One region of the Bacillus sp. TCT6 genome, then DNA from elsewhere that is predicted to be linked to it. Evidence: a T-box and tRNA genes for the amino acid it is inferred to sense, from the RefSeq annotation. Region 1 holds a T-box; the other holds one or more tRNA genes.
What was found. A T-box is a leader RNA that pairs with one kind of tRNA and senses whether it is charged. The one in region 1 lies ahead of tyrS (tyrosine--tRNA ligase), so its partner is inferred to be a tRNA-Tyr.

Region 1 (8,723 bases):
TATCGGTGGAAAATGGAAGGTTGTTATCCTTTGTCATCTAACGAAAGGCACAAAAAGAACGAGTGAACTAAAACGTTTAATGCCTGGTATTACACAAAAAATGTTAACTCAGCAATTACGCGAATTAGAGGACGACGGGGTCATTCAAAGAAAAGTCTACAACCAAGTCCCGCCAAAAGTAGAATACTCCCTTACTGATTACGGTTGGTCTTTAGAATCAATTCTTGACTCTCTTTGTACTTGGGGCGAATGTCATCTTGAAAAAGAAGGTAATACATCGATGCTAATTGCAGAAGGTGAATAATAGGAAAAAAGGAAAAAACGAACATGAATTTGTTCGTTTTTTCCTTTTTTTCTATATATATATGTACATTTCTAACTAAAACAAAATATTTTATACGCTTTCATACCTTGTCAGCACTAGGTTATACACTCAATATCAAATAATTAGGAATCATTTTTATGTTAACATAGGTGCATATAGTATATAATATAGGATATATATTATATACACTTTCCGGTAGCGGAGCTTTTCCATTATGCGGACAAGCCATGTATCGGACAGTTCATAAACAATAGGTAAGAAAATGTGGTTTTAGATCTATGTCAGCTTGTTTGCTGCCATATATTTAAAGGCATTTTATTGTGTTTTGTGAAACTTTGCATAAAGTTTCGTAAACGTTTACTATCTTACTTATAAAAAATAAGAGTATTGCTATCGTAAAGGAGAATTGGAGATGCCAGAAACTATGACTCAAACAAAGCCAGAACAAGAAACTGTACAAATTTCTGCTAGCCAAGGACAACTTGATGTACTTGATCAGTTGTTAAAACCTGAGGTACAAGAATCATTAACAACACTAGTAGAACAGCTTCCAAAATTAACTGAGCTTGTTAACATTTTAACTAAGTCTTATGACTTCGCTCAAACTGTTGCTACTGATGAAGTATTAAAAAGCGACACTGTTGGTGCAATTACAGAGCTTGTAGAACCTGTAAAAGATACAGTGAAAAGCATGGCTGCAACTGCAATCGAAGCGAAAGATCGTGCTGACGAAAGTACTGAAGTTATCGGCCTATTCGGTCTATTAAAATTACTAAAAGATCCACAAGCACAAAAAATGTTCCGCTTTGTGAACGCATATCTTCAAATTAGTGCAGAACGTAACAATAAATAATTTAACTTATAACAACAATTAGTAAAGACGGGGGATATCATACTATGTCAAAACAAATTGTCATCTTAGGCGCTGGTTATGGCGGTCTTCTTGCCGCTTTAAACGTACGTAAATATTACAGCAAATCAGAAGCACAAGTTACAGTGATTAACCAATACCCAACACACCAAATCATCACTGAACTACACCGCCTTGCAGCTGGTAACGTTGCTGAGCAAGCAATTGCAATGCCACTTACAAAGCTTTTCAAAGGCAAAGATATCGATCTTAAAATCGCAACAGTTGAGTCATTCTCTGTTGATAGCAAAGAAATCAAACTAGCTGGCGGCACTACTTTATCTTACGATGCACTTGTAGTTGCTTTAGGAAGTAAAACTGCTTACTTCGGTATTCCAGGACTAGAAGAAAACAGCATGGTATTAAAATCTGCTGCTGATGCAAACAAAATCTACAAACACGTTGAAGACCGTATTCGTGAATACGCGAAAACGAAAAACGAAGCTGATGCTACAATCGTAATCGGTGGTGGCGGATTAACTGGCGTTGAGCTAGTTGGTGAGCTTGCTGACATTATGCCTAAACTTGCAAAAAGCCACGGCGTAAATCCAAAAGAAGTTAAACTTCTTCTTGTTGAAGCAGGTCCAAAAATCCTTCCAGTATTACCAGACCACTTAATCGAACGTGCAACTACTAGCCTAGAAGCACGCGGTGTTACATTCTTAACAGGTCTTCCTGTAACAAACGTTGCTGGCAATGAGATCGACTTAAAAGACGGTCAAAAACTTGTTGCTAACACATTCGTTTGGACAGGTGGCGTACAAGGTAACCCATTAATCGGTGAATCAGGTCTTGAAGTTAACCGTGGTCGTGCAACAGTTGATGCATACCTGCAATCTACTTCTCACAAAGACGTATTCGTTGCTGGAGACAGCGCTGTTGTCTTCTCTCCAGACGGTCGTCCATACCCACCAACTGCACAAATCGCTTGGCAAATGGGTGAGTTAATTGGATACAACTTATACGCAGCACTAGAAGGCAAAGCATTCGAAGAGTTCGCACCTGTAAACTCTGGAACACTTGCTAGTCTAGGACGTAAAGATGCGGTTGCTACAATTGGAGCAAGCAATACTCCACTTAAAGGCTTACCAGCATCATTAATGAAAGAAGCAAGTAACGTTCGTTACTTATCACACATTAAAGGTCTATTCAGCTTAGCTTACTAAGCTGAATATAAGCCCGAATCATGCCCTGCATGGTTCGGGCTATTTTTATCCCGCATTAACGGGCAGTAAAACCTCCACCTTAAAATCCAGTGAATGCAGGGATGAAGTCGGAAGATTAACTGCCCGTAAAAGCCCGATTGGTTCAACTAATAATCAGTGGGGAGGAACACCCCCCCACTGATTAAAGTTTCACTTTATCCGTAATTTTCTCTAACTTATATATTCGGCAGAAGAATAATATAACCCTTTTAATTATCTAAATTTACTGATTATTTTATGTCTAAATTGTGTATATGAAAGGGGTGGAAGTATTCTTCCTACTCCCACCCCTTTCACACAAACTATTCTCCTAATTTCACAAGGCTGTAGTTCTTCTTCCCTTTACGAATAATAATAAATCTTCCATCAAATGAATTTTCTACAGTAACATCCGTACCCACATCTGTTACTTTCTCACCATTCATAGAAATCGCACCATTATTAATGTCCTCGCGTGCTTGTCGTCTGGATGGTTCAATTCCTAAATCAACTAGCCACTCTACAATATTTTTTGTCTCTTTTGAAGAATGGAATGTTGGCATTTCTTTAAAACCTTGTTCAATTTCATCAGCTGTTAACGATTTAATATCTCCGCTAAATAACGCTGCTGTAATTTTCTCAGCTTGTAATAACGCCTCTTCTCCATGAACGAATTTCGTCATTTCTTCCGCTAGCACTTTTTGCGCTTCACGTTTATGAGGCTCGACTTCTACCTTCGCTGCTAATTCATCAATACGCTCTTTCTTTAAGAACGTAAAGTATTTCAAGTATTTAATTACGTCACGGTCATCTGTATTTACCCAGAACTGGTAAAATTCAAACGGTGTCGTTTTTTCAGGATCAAGCCAAACTGCACCACCTGCTGATTTACCAAACTTCGTACCGTCCGATTTTAATAATAACGGAATCGTTAATCCGAATACTTTAGCCTCATGACCTTCTAACTTACGAATTAAATCTAAACCACTCGTAATATTTCCCCATTGGTCACTACCACCAATTTGAAGTTGAACATCCTCTTTCGTGTATAAATGGTGAAAATCCATCGCTTGCAAAATTTGATATGTGAATTCTGTGAAAGAAATACCTGTATCTAAGCGGCTTGCTACAATATCCTTCGCTAACATGCTATTGATGCTAAAGTTTTTCCCGTAATCACGTAAAAACTCAATAATATTTATTTCATGTGTCCAATCATAGTTATTTACCATCTTCACTTCGCTATTTCCACCAAAATCAAATAGCTTTTTCATTTGTGCTGTTAACGCATCTACATTATGCTGAACCACTTCTAACGTTTGAAGTTGACGCTCTGATTGTCGTCCACTCGGATCACCAATTGTTCCTGTTGCCCCGCCAATTAAAATAACAGGATGATGGCCAGCTAATTGGAATCTCTTCATCATCATAAACGGAATCAAATGTCCGATATGCATACTATCACCAGTTGGATCAACTCCGCAGTATAGTGAAATCTTTTTCTCTTCTACTAGCTTACGTAAGCCTTCTTCGTCAGTCTGCTGATTAACGGCGCCGCGCCATTCTAATTCATCAATAATATTCATCTTTTGTCATCCCCTTTATTTTTTAAAAACAAAAAAGCCCCTATGTCTACGATAGACATAGGGACGATTATTCACCGTGTTACCACCCAGTTTGCATAAATAGCATAGCTACTCATACCACTCTTAGCAATAATATCGATTGCTAGTCCGCTTAGCATTACCTAAGATACTCCAGAGTGTAATTCGCAAGTTTGTTTGTGCTAGGTTCCAGCAACCCCTAGCTCTCTCGTTAACAGTGACAAACTGCTACTGGGCTCTTTCAACGTATGTTATTTGTTAAATTATTAGCCATTATATTGAATTGAAAACAAATTGTCAACAATACCCAAATGTTATTTTAAAATAATTCATATCTTCATACGTATTTCGTTATTCCTTATCTTCTCCAATAATCCTTACTTCTCGCTCTAACTTCACGCCAAATTTCTCTTCAACTGTCTTTTGTACGAAGTGAATTAAATCGATGTAATCTTGTGCTGTTCCGTTATCAACATTCACCATAAATCCAGCATGTTTTAAAGAAACTTCTACTCCACCAATTCGCTTACCTTGTAGTCCTGAGTCTTGAATCAACTTACCAGCAAAGTTATTTGGTGGGCGCTTAAATACGCTACCACAAGAAGGGTATTCTAGAGGCTGTTTTGACTCACGCTTAAACGTTAAATCATCCATTTTTGCTTTAATTTCTTCACGTACACCTTCTTCAAGTTCAAATCTCGCTTCAAGAATAATGTAATGGTTGTTCGCAAATACACTCTTACGATATCCAAATTCAAATGCTTCTTTCGTCAAAGTACGTAGCTCTCCATCACCTGTCATTACGACAGCTTCTGTTAATACAAACGAAATTTCACCGCCGTATGCACCAGCATTCATATATAATGCTCCGCCAACTGAACCTGGAATACCACAAGCAAACTCAAGACCCGTTAAATTATGATCTAATGCAATGCGTGATACATCAATAATTGCTGCGCCACACTGTGCTACAATCGTCGTTCCTGTTACAGTAACACCTGTAATATGAATTAAACTTACTGTAATCCCGCGAATTCCACCATCTTTAATAATGACATTCGATCCATTTCCTAAAAACGTAACTGGAATATTATATTCGTTCGCATATTTGATAACTTCTTGAATTTCATCATAATTTGTAGGCGCAACGAAAACATCTGCTTTTCCGCCAACTTTAATATGCGTATGATTCTTTAACATTTCATCTTGTTTAACATGTCCTTCAGGCAATACCGTACTTAAATATTTATAAACCTCTTGCATATTCATTTTACGATTCCTCTATTTCTATATTCATTTTATCCCGTTATACGGGCCCATAATATCCCCACGTACATGAAAGAACCTAAAGTGGTGGATACAGTGTACCCAAAATCAATTCGAGACACCTATAAACCTCTTAATTTATAAGAGGTGCCACTCATATTAAAATATATATTGCATAATAAAGCAACCCAAATGGACTACTAAACTTGACATGTCATCAGAAAGACAACAATTTGTAAAATATGTGACTTTTTCAAAACACTATCCCTCAGTATCTTACTATACCATACAAAAAGAAAGTGGTATTTTTTTGTACTTTTTACTTTATTTACATCAATGAAAAAAGAGCACATTCCACAGAATGTGCTCTTTCTATACTCATTAAATTATTTTTCGTTCTCTTCTTTTTCCTTATCAAACCATAATAGCTCATCGTCATCCACTTCACCATTATAATTGATTAAAATTTCTTCTCCCGCTTTTATATCCTTATACGCGAAGAAGTTAAAAGTATGATTCTCGAAGACAATTTCATACGTTGCATTCGGATTATATGCATGATTAAATAACATGCCGTATCCTAACAGGAATGCCGTATGATTTACCCCATACTCAAATGCGTAGTCAGCAAGTAACGTTTTTTCAATGTGTTCATGCTGTTCATTCGGATAAGAGATAACTGGTGCTGAGTGAATCAACTCACCCTTTTTAATATCACGAGTTGCAAATACACCTCTATTAAATTCTCCATCACTAAGTTCAGAAGTCTTAACTTCAATCATATTCGTCACCTATATAATTCTTTCTTTGAAGTATTTTATCCCGCTATTTGCGAGGTTCAACTAATAATCAGTAGGTATTAGTCTCACTTTATCTCCTTAAGCTTGGCAGAAAACGCGCAGAAAAGCAATTAAATTACTATCAAGTATTCATTTAAATGAAAAAAGAGCACACATGGTGTGCCCTTTTCAAGAAATATTACTTTTCTAGAATATCTTCTAGTAACTTCACTTGCTCGCTAACAGTATGTAACGTCTTCACCGATATATCATTTCGATGTTTTTCTTCTTCCACACTCGCTAGCACTTCTTCTGTAGCTGTAGAAGTTTGCTGAATTACGTTAGAAGCATGCGTAACATCCTTTACAATATTCGTCGTTTTAACTTGGAAACTTTCTTGATGAATAACAACCTCTCGCATTACTTTATTAATCGCATCAATAAACTTCCCTAAATCAGTTACGTTTGTTAAAACGCTTGCTAACATTTCGTTACACTCTTCTTGTACTCTTTCTGACTTCTCTACCTGCACTTCTACCTTACTTGCTTGATTACTAAACTCCTTCAAAATCCCTTGAATTCTTCCCGCAGAATGATTTGATTCTTCAGCAAGCTTTAACACTTCACTCGCTACAATAGCAAAACCTTTTCCATGCTCACCTGCCCTCGCAGCTTCAATATTTGCATTTAAAGCTAGCAAACTCGTCTGACTTGAAATATTCGTTATTACATCTACAATTTCATTAATTTGTTTCGATTGCATCATTAAATCTCTAAATATAATTCCAGACTGTGAAACAACATCATTTAAACTTCTCATGTTAGCTTCAAAATTTTTTAAAGTATGTACACTACCTTTTGAAATGTCTAAACTTTCATCCACACGAGCCGATGCAGTTCTTACTTGAGAGATGATTTGTTCAATATTTCCCTCCATATCATTCAATACCTCTACCGAACGATACATCATCTCTGATTGTGATTGCGTACCAACTGCTACCTCTTCAAAGGCAAAATTAATTTCACTCATCGATTCCATCGACGTGTTCATATTTTGCCTTAAATGATTGAAATTACTATCTAGTTTCACAACTGTTTCTTCAATAAGTCTTTGCGTCTCTTCTAGCTCCTGAGCTTTTCTCATTACTTCTTGCTTCTCATCACTTAAATGAAGGAGCAGATTAGAACCGATTTTCGTGACGCCCCACATAGCAATTGTTACAATCGCTAACAAACTTGCAAAATTAGCAGCTTCAGACGAGGCTGTATAAGCAAAAAATTGCTTCGGCCAATAGCTACAAAGAATAAATGTGATTACAACAGCTACCCCGCCAAGAATTAAAATGAGGCGCTCACTTAAGTAAATAAGTGAAACAGCTAATGTAAAATAAACCATTTGAAATACAGCCGGGCTTTCATTAAAAGCTTGTACCATGATGTAAGACATGGTAAGCAACATAAATGTCATGATATATTTATACGCTGATTCCATACTTTTTATAAAAGTAAAAAGCGTTCCAAATGCAACGACAGAAATACCACAAATCCAAAACGCTATTGCTCTCTCTGTAAAAATATATCCATAATACCCAATCGCGATTATCCCAAGGCAGAAACTACAAATCGTTATAAACAGTAATAAATGATTTTTCTGTGATTCTTTCTCAAGGTTAGAAAAACAAGTCCTCTTTAACCACTCCATATGAAGCCCCACCTTCTACTTATACATATCAATTACTTCAGTTTAAATACCGCACTCACTGGATTATGATCGCTATTTTCAAACTTTAAATCTTTCCCTTGTACATTTACAATCTCTACATTCGGTGAAACGATAAAGCCATCAATAATAGTGACGAAATTTTCACCTTCGACATATTTCTTTACATCATCTCTCACAGTCATAACAGACGGATCTACAGCCCACTTAAAGCCACCGTCTGTAAAATCCTTCGGTAACTCTACTAACCACTCAGGACGCTCTTTCACAAACTTCGGATCACTTAATTGAGCGTTCGAAACTAATTGATTCCAATCTCCGCCCATTATTACGTAATCACCATTTTCATAATGCTTGTTCATATATTCTTTTAAATACTCTACTTGCTGTTTTCTAATTTTCCCGCCTTCATCATAAGCAGACAAATGTAGATTTACGAGTCTAACATGTTTCCCATTATTAACAGGAATTTTATATTCCACAATTGCTCGATCTAAATCAAACAAACGCTTTGGCCAAGGCTCCATTCCAGGCAGCTGGAACCTCTTCGCTTCTTGAACAGTGTATTTAGAAAACGTACTTAATCCAGCCTCCGCATATCCCATTGGATTTGTTATTGGCACTGGAACCCATTTCGTATCGTAGTTCTTGCCAAATGACGAAACATAATCAGGTAATCCTTTTTTCAAAAATTCATGTCCATTTACATCAAATGAACGAAGTGACTTTATATCAACTTCTTGTAATAGCGCAAAATCACTATTCTCATTTTGTAAAAACGAAAGCATATTCTTTAAATTAATTTCCGTTTGCTCTTTACTACTTGAACCAGATCCCTTTCCACCATCCATAAAGAAATCTTGATCCTTATCTAACCCAGCATATCCAATATTAAATGTTGTAACTTTAAATTCATTTCCAGTCGCTAATACGCG
Region 2 (8,723 bases), 4.4 Mb from region 1:
AATGATTCTTTATGCTTAATTAAATATTTAAAATGTATTTGATAATCAATTTCTTGATGGTCATTACTATTTAATTGTCTAATGAAAGAAACATCCGCAGTTGCTTTCACTATATGTGCACTACGCCTTTGAAACAATTGTTTCTTTCTCTGTGCCATTTGTAGTAAATCCTCAGCAATACCATCCACGTCTGTTCGTTTCTCTGTGATATATGCTAAAAACTGTTGTACTTGCTTTTCAATATTCATTTTTACAGCCATTTCGTTTCCCTCCCATATTACAATATGAAAAAGGGAAATATTATCTACTCTTTTTTCTGTGCTAACAATTCAAGCCCGCGCTTCATTTCATGAAGTACTTCTTCATCTTTCTCACGTTCCATCGCTTTCTCAATCGCTTCGCCTACTCCATCTCCCCCAATTTTCCCAAGTGCCCATGCTGCCGTTCCGCGCAATACCGGTCTTGGGTCATCTTTCATAACACCAATTAAATCAGGAATTGCCGATGCTTCTTTAAAATGTGCTAATGCTAAAATCGCATTTCTTTGCAGTGGCTTTTTCCCTCTCCATGACCCTGACATAATCCCATATTTCTCTTTAAAATCACGATTACTAATTGTTAAAAGTGGCGTTAATAATGGTTTAACTAGCTCAGGATCCGGCTCCATCTCAGGATGATTATGAAAATCCATTCCTTTGTTTTTCGGGCAAACAGTCTGACACGTATCACATCCATATATACGATTTCCTATTTTATCGCGATATTCTTCAGGTAGGAATCCTTTCGTCTGTGTTAAAAACGCAATACACTTCTTCGAATCTAACTGTCCCCCCTGTATTAAAGCACCTGTAGGACAAATATCGATACATTTCGTACAGCCCCCGCATTGATCTTCTATCGGCTTATCTGGCGGGAATGGAACATTTGTAATCATTTCCCCTAAGTATACGTACGAACCGAATTCAGGTGTAATAATAGCACAGTTTTTCCCACTCCAGCCAATGCCTGCACGCTCTGATACAGCTCGATCACTTAATTCACCTGTATCAACCATGGACTTCACTTCTATATCTGGAAGTTTTTCAATTAAATATGCTTCTAATTTTTGCAAACGATCTCGTAAAACAAGATGATAATCTTGTCCCCAAGAAGCACGGCAAAAAATTCCACGGCGTTCTCCACGCTTACTTAATGGTGCATTTTTTAATTTTGAAGGATATGCTAAAGCAATCGCAATAATTGATTTAGCACCCGGTAATAAAAGTTGCGGATTCGTTCTCTTCTCTATATCAGGCTCTTCAAATCCAGATTGATAATTTAATTGTTGTTGCTGGATTAAGCGCTGCTTTAATTCCTCAAAAGGAGAAGCACTCGCAAAGCCTATTTTATCTATGCCAATTGTTTTACTATACGCAATTACATCTTGCTTTAATTGTTCAAAATCCACTCTTAATCGCCTCCTCAGATGAATCCATCATCCCTTATGTAACGACTTTATTGGTTAGTAATTCACTTTTGGAATACTATTATTTACTTCTATTTTCGCATGTAATTATATTTTTCAAACATTAAAAAACGCAATGCCTCGTTTATCTCGGAAACGAAACACTGCGTTGATCACAATTTATAGAAAAACATTTAATAAAATTTGGAGCGGGTGAAGAGAATCGAACTCTCGACCAGAGCTTGGAAGGCTCTTGTTTTACCACTAAACTACACCCGCAAATATGAATTACATATAAGATATTAGAATAACTTATGTAAAGTAGTATAGCATGTTAAAAAAATAGAGGCAAGAATTTTATCGAAAAAAGTCGAAAAAGTGATGAGAGACCTCATCACTTTTTCAATTCTTTATCAATGGCCTTCTTCATACTATCGAAATCAGGGTTTGCAAGATTTCCGTTTACATATACTGAAGGAGCACCTTGAACTTTTAATTTTTGAGCACGATCTGAATCTTTACGTACTTTTTCTGTAATTTCTTTACTGTGTAAATCTTTCTTAAATTGCTCTACATCAACTTTTGGAAGTTTCTCTTTCACAATACTAAGAAGCAAATCTTCTGTAATCCATTCTTCCGTATCTTTCTTTTGATTTTGATAAATCTCATCATAGAAAATCCAGAATGAATCTTTATCTTGTTTATAAATTGCTTCACCAGCTGCTGCACCTAAATCCGAGTCTTTTCCGATAAATGGGAAGTTAATAAAATATAACTGCACTTTGCCTTTATCAATATACTCTTCTTTTAATCGAGGTAATACTGTTACATCCCAAGTACGACAAGCAGGACATTTGAAGTCTCCAAATTCAACTACCTTAACTGGAGCATCATCTTTCCCTAAAGATTGTTGCGTGGAATAAGCAAACATCTCATTCCCTTTATCTTTTTTGTCATTTATGATGCTATACGCAATTGTTCCAATTACAATCAATACTGCGATAGAAAAAACTATACCAAGAGCCATGAGTTTATTTGATTTCATATACATTCCTCTTTAAATTCATATTCTGTATACAGCATTGTACACAATACACATAATATCAACACTTATATACGTCACGCAATGAACACGCTCACATAAATTACAAAAACACAATAATTGTGACGATATTGTGTCACAATTTGTCACAATTTATTCAAAAAAAGAAGCTCCTCTGTAGGAACTTCTCTTAACTTACTGCTTTTTTACGCGCGCTATTTAACATCGACTGCTCTATTTTTATATCATGACGAATTACCAATTTCTCACTAACTGCTTGAACATACTCATCATGGCTTATATAGCCTTCTTTCTCCATTAGTCTCAAAACGACATTTCGTCTCTCTACTGCTTTATCATAATTTTGGGCAGGTGAGTAATAAGCAGGTGCTTTTACTACAGCAGCCATCATTGCACTTTCAGCCAACGTTAATTGGTTCACCTTTTTACCGAAGTAAAGGTTTGCTGCTTTTTCAATTCCCCATGCTCCTTCTCCATAATAAATGTTACTTACATATAATTTTAAAATTTCATCCTTCGTAAATGTACGTTCAATTTTTTTCGTATAAAAAATCTCTTTCCACTTACGAGAAAATGTACGTTCATTCGTTAAAAAAGCATTTTTAGATAGCTGCTGTGTAATCGTGCTTCCTCCCTGTACGACACCACCAGCCTTTATATTCTCAACAGAGGCCCTAATAATTGCTATATAATCTAAACCGTTATGATGATAAAATCTTTTATCTTCTGTCGCAATAAATGCATGTGTTAATGATTCTGGTACCTCTAACTTAGCCGGCACATGTAATTTACTAATATCACTTTGCTCAATCATTACATTTCCAATGAATAATAACGTACAACTTAACAATAATAATAATATAATGGCTTTATAAAAAAGTTTAGTCATTGGATTTAATGCAACTTTTTGATGATAGTTCACCCTAGATAATACTCGTTCTTTCATCTTGAACACCTCTTTTCCACACAGCATATAACTCTTACTTTAAGAATACATTGTTGTAAAAAAATATCCCATCGATTTCTCTTACACGTACCTTACATCATTGTAAGGTATAAAGTGAAACTTTAATAAGCCCTCATCAATCAGGCTTACTGCCCAGCAAATAGTCGGATAAAAAAGTATTGTATCACAGTCTTTTTTTATCTACTATTCATCTGAAATATTGAATATAGGTATGTTAAAGTACGAATAACCAATAAGAGAGTAACCCTTAAGACTATTATATTTTCACTTTACACTTTAATTATATCATCTACAAATATATGTACTTTTAACTATCTAGTAATCTAAATGTATATAACATATAAAGTGAAACTTTAATCAGTGGGGGTTTTGTTCATCCCCACTGATTATTAGCCCTCACCAATTGGGCTGCCCGGCAAATAGCGGGATAAATCCATTATACAGAACAAACGTTCTATAAATCAATACTAGCGCTATTATTATTTTGACCTTTTTCTTAAACAGTATACAAAAAAAAAGAGTAGTGATTTGAATGTATCTCAAATCGGTCACTCTTTTCTTTACAATCTTCCTATTAAACTATACGGCTGTACTTCCCACGTTTCGTACGGAATATAATGTGTTGCTCTCATCGCATCAAGCGTTCTGGATTTCATATGAGGACGCGTTATATACTCATCTATATTCTCTTCATTTAAAGCAACAAATTTAGCCTCTTGTATTTCTTCAGGTTGAATTTTTATTTCACCGCTCACATATGCCACTTTAAAAACAACAGCTAAAATATGCATAGAAGCATTATAGTAAACACCTGTAACTCCAACCGGCTTCACAGTTAAACCGGTTTCCTCAAACATTTCCCTACAAACTGCTTGATCGAGCGCTTCTCCTTCTTCCACCTGTCCTCCTGGCAACTCCCACGTATCCGATCGCCAATGTACTTTAGCTAATAACACTTCATCTTTTTCATTTGTTAAATAACCTGCTACAGCAACGATATGCTTTGGTGTTTTATGTTCCATATTAAACCTCCTAGAAATAATGATTATTTCATATATCCCTATAAGCATATTCCCTGTCTACAACAAAATACCTTTACTAATTCATCAACTTAATTAACTTCATAAAAAAAGCCTCTATCCGTTAAACGGACAGGGCTTCTATCGTATTATTCTCCTAAGTCTACGTTGTGGTAAACTTGTTGCACATCTTCTAAATCTTCTAATGCATCAACCATTTTCTCAAATTGTACTTGAGCATCTTCGGGAAGTGTAACATCACTTTGTGCAAGCATTGTTAATTCTGCAACTGTAAATTCTTCAACACCAGCACCTTTAAGTGCAGATTGTACTGAATGGAATTGATCAGGTTCAGCATACACGATAACAGAATCTTCTTCTTCTAGAATGTCACGTGCATCAACATCTGCTTCCATTAAAATTTCAAGAACTTCATCTGATGTTTTACCTTCAAGGCCGATAACAGCTGTCGCATCAAACATGTAAGCTACAGAACCGTTTACACCCATGTTACCACTGTTTTTGCTAAATGCAGCTCGTACATCTGCTGCAGTACGGTTTACGTTATTTGTAAGTGTATCTACAATAACCATAGCTCCATTTGGTCCAAATCCTTCATAACGAAGCTCGTCATAATTTTCCTCTGAACCGCCTTTTGCCTTTTCAACTGCACGATCAATAATTGTTCTTGGTACATTGTATGTTTTCGCACGTTCTAATACGACTCTAAGCGCTTGGTTTGATTCTGGATCTGGCTCTCCTTGTTTTGCCGCCACATAAATTTCACGTCCAAATTTCGCGTATATACGGCTTGTATTTGCATCTTTCGATGCTTTTTTGTCTTTAATATTGTTCCATTTACGGCCCATACTTTCCACTCTCTTTCTCGTTTTAAATCTACATAAAAATATTAATATGAAATATAATGTGTGTTCAACACATTTTTAAAAGAAATATAAAAAGTTCATTTTTGATTCATATTACAGACATAATATAAATCACTATCATTTTGTTCTTTCGACAAGTTATATTATACATGAATTCCTAAGTTTATTACGAATTTTAGCATCACATAATATAATTTAACAAAAAAGACTCTAACATTTCTGTTAGAGTCTTTTTATATTGCCGATACCGATTTCCATAATATTCCCATAATTACTTTCTATTGCTGTACAATAAAAATAGGGAAAAATTTGAAGAAAAGGTGGAGGGAGAATTATGACACATTCAAATGAGAAAAAATCACATGCTTTTAAAGGAATAGGAGAGAAGTTAAACCCAACTATCTATCAAGTAAGATTCATGAAATTAGATGAACCAATCCAATTTGAGGCGTTTCCTGAATTGAAGGAATTAGGGGACTGGTTGAGTACTTCAACGCACATGTGGTCGTGCCACTCAACTATGTACAAATACAACAGAGAAAAGTTTGAAAAGAAGTTTTTAGAAATTACGAAATTAACAGCTGATCATGTACTAATATCTACTGGTGGTGTCGGATTTAACTTCATGTCACCGGGGTGGAGAAATTCTCTCTAGAGTGCTTGAAGGGAATATTATAGAATACCGCAATTAAAAGGATAAAATTGAATGTTTGTTTTTATCCTTTTAATGTTTCGCAGTTTACTCACCGTACACTTTTTGTGCTTATTTTGTCATGTAATGAAAAGAAAACAAAAAAAACTCTATACTAATTGTATAGAGTTTTTTTACGACGTTCATGATACCGATGGTCGGGGTCGAACCGACACTCCCGAAGGAACACGATTTTGAGTCGTGCGCGTCTGCCAATTCCGCCACATCGGCACAAAAGAAAAGGCGGCAACCGGATTTGAACCGGTGATAAAGGTTTTGCAGACCTCTGCCTTACCACTTGGCTATGCCGCCATATTAAATTTCATTGGAGCGGAAGACGGGATTCGAACCCGCGACCCCAACCTTGGCAAGGTTGTATTCTACCACTGAACTACTTCCGCAAAAATGGCTGGGCTAGCTGGATTCGAACCAGCGCATGACGGAGTCAAAGTCCGTTGCCTTACCGCTTGGCTATAGCCCATCGAATTCTTACTTAATTATATGTAAGTATCAATTAAATTATTTGTAATTTTAAAAATAAAAATGGGGCGACTGATGGGAATCGAACCCACGAATGCCGGAGCCACAATCCGGTGCGTTAACCACTTCGCCACAACCGCCATGTTGTGTAAATATATTTGGCAGGGGCAGTAGGAATCGAACCCACACTGGAGGTTTTGGAGACCTCAGTTCTACCTTTAAACTATGCCCCTATGTAAATGGTGGAGGGGGGCAGATTCGAACTGCCGAACCCGAAGGAGCGGATTTACAGTCCGCCGCGTTTAGCCACTTCGCTACCCCTCCGAAACTTACATGGTGCCGGCTAGAGGACTTGAACCCCCAACCTACTGATTACAAGTCAGTTGCTCTACCAATTGAGCTAAGCCGGCGTATTTTATTAAAATAAATGGTGGCTCGGGACGGAATCGAACCGCCGACACGAGGATTTTCAGTCCTCTGCTCTACCGACTGAGCTACCGAGCCTTATTAAAATGGCGGTCCCGACCGGGGTCGAACCGGCGATCTCCTGCGTGACAGGCAGGCATGTTAACCACTACACCACGGGACCATTTGGTTGCGGGGACAGGATTTGAACCTGCGACCTTCGGGTTATGAGCCCGACGAGCTACCGTGCTGCTCCACCCCGCGATAATACTATTTATATAAAATTCATATGGTGGAGGATGACGGGATCGAACCGCCGACCCCCTGCTTGTAAGGCAGGTGCTCTCCCAGCTGAGCTAATCCTCCAAAGTGGTGACCCGTACGGGATTCGAACCCGTGTTACCGCCGTGAAAGGGCGGTGTCTTAACCACTTGACCAACGGGCCAAATATTATAAATCCTATGGCGGAGAGCAAGGGATTCGAACCCTTGATACGCTTGTGACGTATACACGATTTCCAATCGTGCTCCTTCGGCCAACTCGGACAGCTCTCCAATGGCTCCGCAGGTAGGAATCGAACCTACGACCGATCGGTTAACAGCCGATAGCTCTACCGCTGAGCTACTGCGGAATAATATTGCCTGGCAACGTCCTACTCTCACAGGGACAAGGTCCCAACTACCATCGGCGCTAGAGAGCTTAACTTCCGTGTTCGGTATGGGAACGGGTGTGACCTCTCTGCCATCATTACCAGACATTATTCTTTTGAGACAATCATTATTATAACTTATTCACTTTAAAAGTCAACAAATTTTTTATGTTCTCTCAAAACTAGATAACATCGCTACATATTATATGGTTAAGTCCTCGATCTATTAGTATTCGTCAGCTCCACATGTCACCATGCTTCCACCTCGAACCTATCAACCTGATCATCTTTCAGGGATCTTACTAGCTTACGCTATGGGAAATCTCATCTTGAGGGGGGCTTCATGCTTAGATGCTTTCAGCACTTATCCCTTCCGCACATAGCTACCCAGCTATGCCCTTGGCAGAACAACTGGTACACCAGCGGTGCGTCCATCCCGGTCCTCTCGTACTAAGGACAGCTCCTCTCAAATTTCCTACGCCCACGACGGATAGGGACCGAACTGTCTCACGACGTTCTGAACCCAGCTCGCGTACCGCTTTAATGGGCGAACAGCCCAACCCTTGGGACCGACTACAGCCCCAGGATGCGATGAGCCGACATCGAGGTGCCAAACCTCCCCGTCGATGTGGACTCTTGGGGGAGATAAGCCTGTTATCCCCGGGGTAGCTTTTATCCGTTGAGCGATGGCCCTTCCATGCGGAACCACCGGATCACTAAGCCCGACTTTCGTCCCTGCTCGACTTGTAGGTCTCGCAGTCAAGCTCCCTTATGCCTTTGCACTCTACGAATGATTTCCAACCATTCTGAGGGAACCTTTGGGCGCCTCCGTTACACTTTAGGAGGCGACCGCCCCAGTCAAACTGCCCACCTGACACTGTCTCCCGGGTCGATAAGACCCGTAGGTTAGAATTTCAATACAGTCAGGGCGGTATCCCACCAGCGCCTCCACCGAAGCTAGCGCTCCGGTTTCAATGGCTCCCGCCTATCCTGTACAAACTGTACCAAAATTCAATATCAGGCTACAGTAAAGCTCCACGGGGTCTTTCCGTCCTGTCGCGGGTAACCTGCATCTTCACAGGTACTATAATTTCACCGAGTCTCTGGTTGAGACAGTG

Region 2: it has a tRNA-Tyr gene. The T-box ahead of tyrS (tyrosine--tRNA ligase) is inferred to sense a tRNA for this amino acid. The anticodon was not compared.

The regions. Positions count from the first base shown of each region.
Region 1 covers NZ_JBVYHX010000001.1:4,683,942-4,692,664, forward strand. The annotation lists gene AC0ONG_RS24155 (winged helix-turn-helix transcriptional regulator) at 1-304, shown strand, start outside; gene AC0ONG_RS24160 (DUF1641 domain-containing protein) at 738-1,178, shown strand; gene AC0ONG_RS24165 (NAD(P)/FAD-dependent oxidoreductase) at 1,223-2,401, shown strand; gene tyrS (tyrosine--tRNA ligase) at 2,743-4,005, opposite strand; T-box leader at 4,062-4,277, opposite strand; gene murB (UDP-N-acetylmuramate dehydrogenase) at 4,375-5,292, opposite strand; gene AC0ONG_RS24180 (SET domain-containing protein) at 5,676-6,071, opposite strand; gene AC0ONG_RS24185 (DUF4077 domain-containing protein) at 6,268-7,770, opposite strand; gene AC0ONG_RS24190 (endonuclease/exonuclease/phosphatase family protein) at 7,803-8,723, opposite strand, start outside.
Region 2 covers NZ_JBVYHX010000001.1:268,962-277,684, reverse strand. The annotation lists gene AC0ONG_RS01340 (amidase domain-containing protein) at 1-260, opposite strand, end outside; gene queG (tRNA epoxyqueuosine(34) reductase QueG) at 305-1,447, opposite strand; tRNA gene AC0ONG_RS01330 (tRNA-Gly) at 1,650-1,723, opposite strand; gene AC0ONG_RS01325 (DsbA family protein) at 1,839-2,489, opposite strand; gene AC0ONG_RS01320 (transglycosylase domain-containing protein) at 2,677-3,453, opposite strand; gene AC0ONG_RS01315 (NUDIX hydrolase) at 4,035-4,496, opposite strand; gene AC0ONG_RS01310 (YebC/PmpR family DNA-binding transcriptional regulator) at 4,643-5,362, opposite strand; gene AC0ONG_RS01305 (DUF3884 family protein) at 5,715-6,035, shown strand; tRNA gene AC0ONG_RS01300 (tRNA-Leu) at 6,221-6,302, opposite strand; tRNA gene AC0ONG_RS01295 (tRNA-Cys) at 6,313-6,383, opposite strand; tRNA gene AC0ONG_RS01290 (tRNA-Gly) at 6,398-6,472, opposite strand; tRNA gene AC0ONG_RS01285 (tRNA-Gln) at 6,478-6,552, opposite strand; tRNA gene AC0ONG_RS01280 (tRNA-His) at 6,616-6,691, opposite strand; tRNA gene AC0ONG_RS01275 (tRNA-Trp) at 6,711-6,784, opposite strand; tRNA gene AC0ONG_RS01270 (tRNA-Tyr) at 6,792-6,875, opposite strand; tRNA gene AC0ONG_RS01265 (tRNA-Thr) at 6,886-6,961, opposite strand; tRNA gene AC0ONG_RS01260 (tRNA-Phe) at 6,980-7,055, opposite strand; tRNA gene AC0ONG_RS01255 (tRNA-Asp) at 7,065-7,140, opposite strand; tRNA gene AC0ONG_RS01250 (tRNA-Met) at 7,144-7,220, opposite strand; tRNA gene AC0ONG_RS01245 (tRNA-Val) at 7,247-7,322, opposite strand; tRNA gene AC0ONG_RS01240 (tRNA-Glu) at 7,327-7,401, opposite strand; tRNA gene AC0ONG_RS01235 (tRNA-Ser) at 7,419-7,510, opposite strand; tRNA gene AC0ONG_RS01230 (tRNA-Asn) at 7,513-7,587, opposite strand; rRNA gene rrf (5S ribosomal RNA) at 7,596-7,711, opposite strand; rRNA gene AC0ONG_RS01220 (23S ribosomal RNA) at 7,812-8,723, opposite strand, start outside.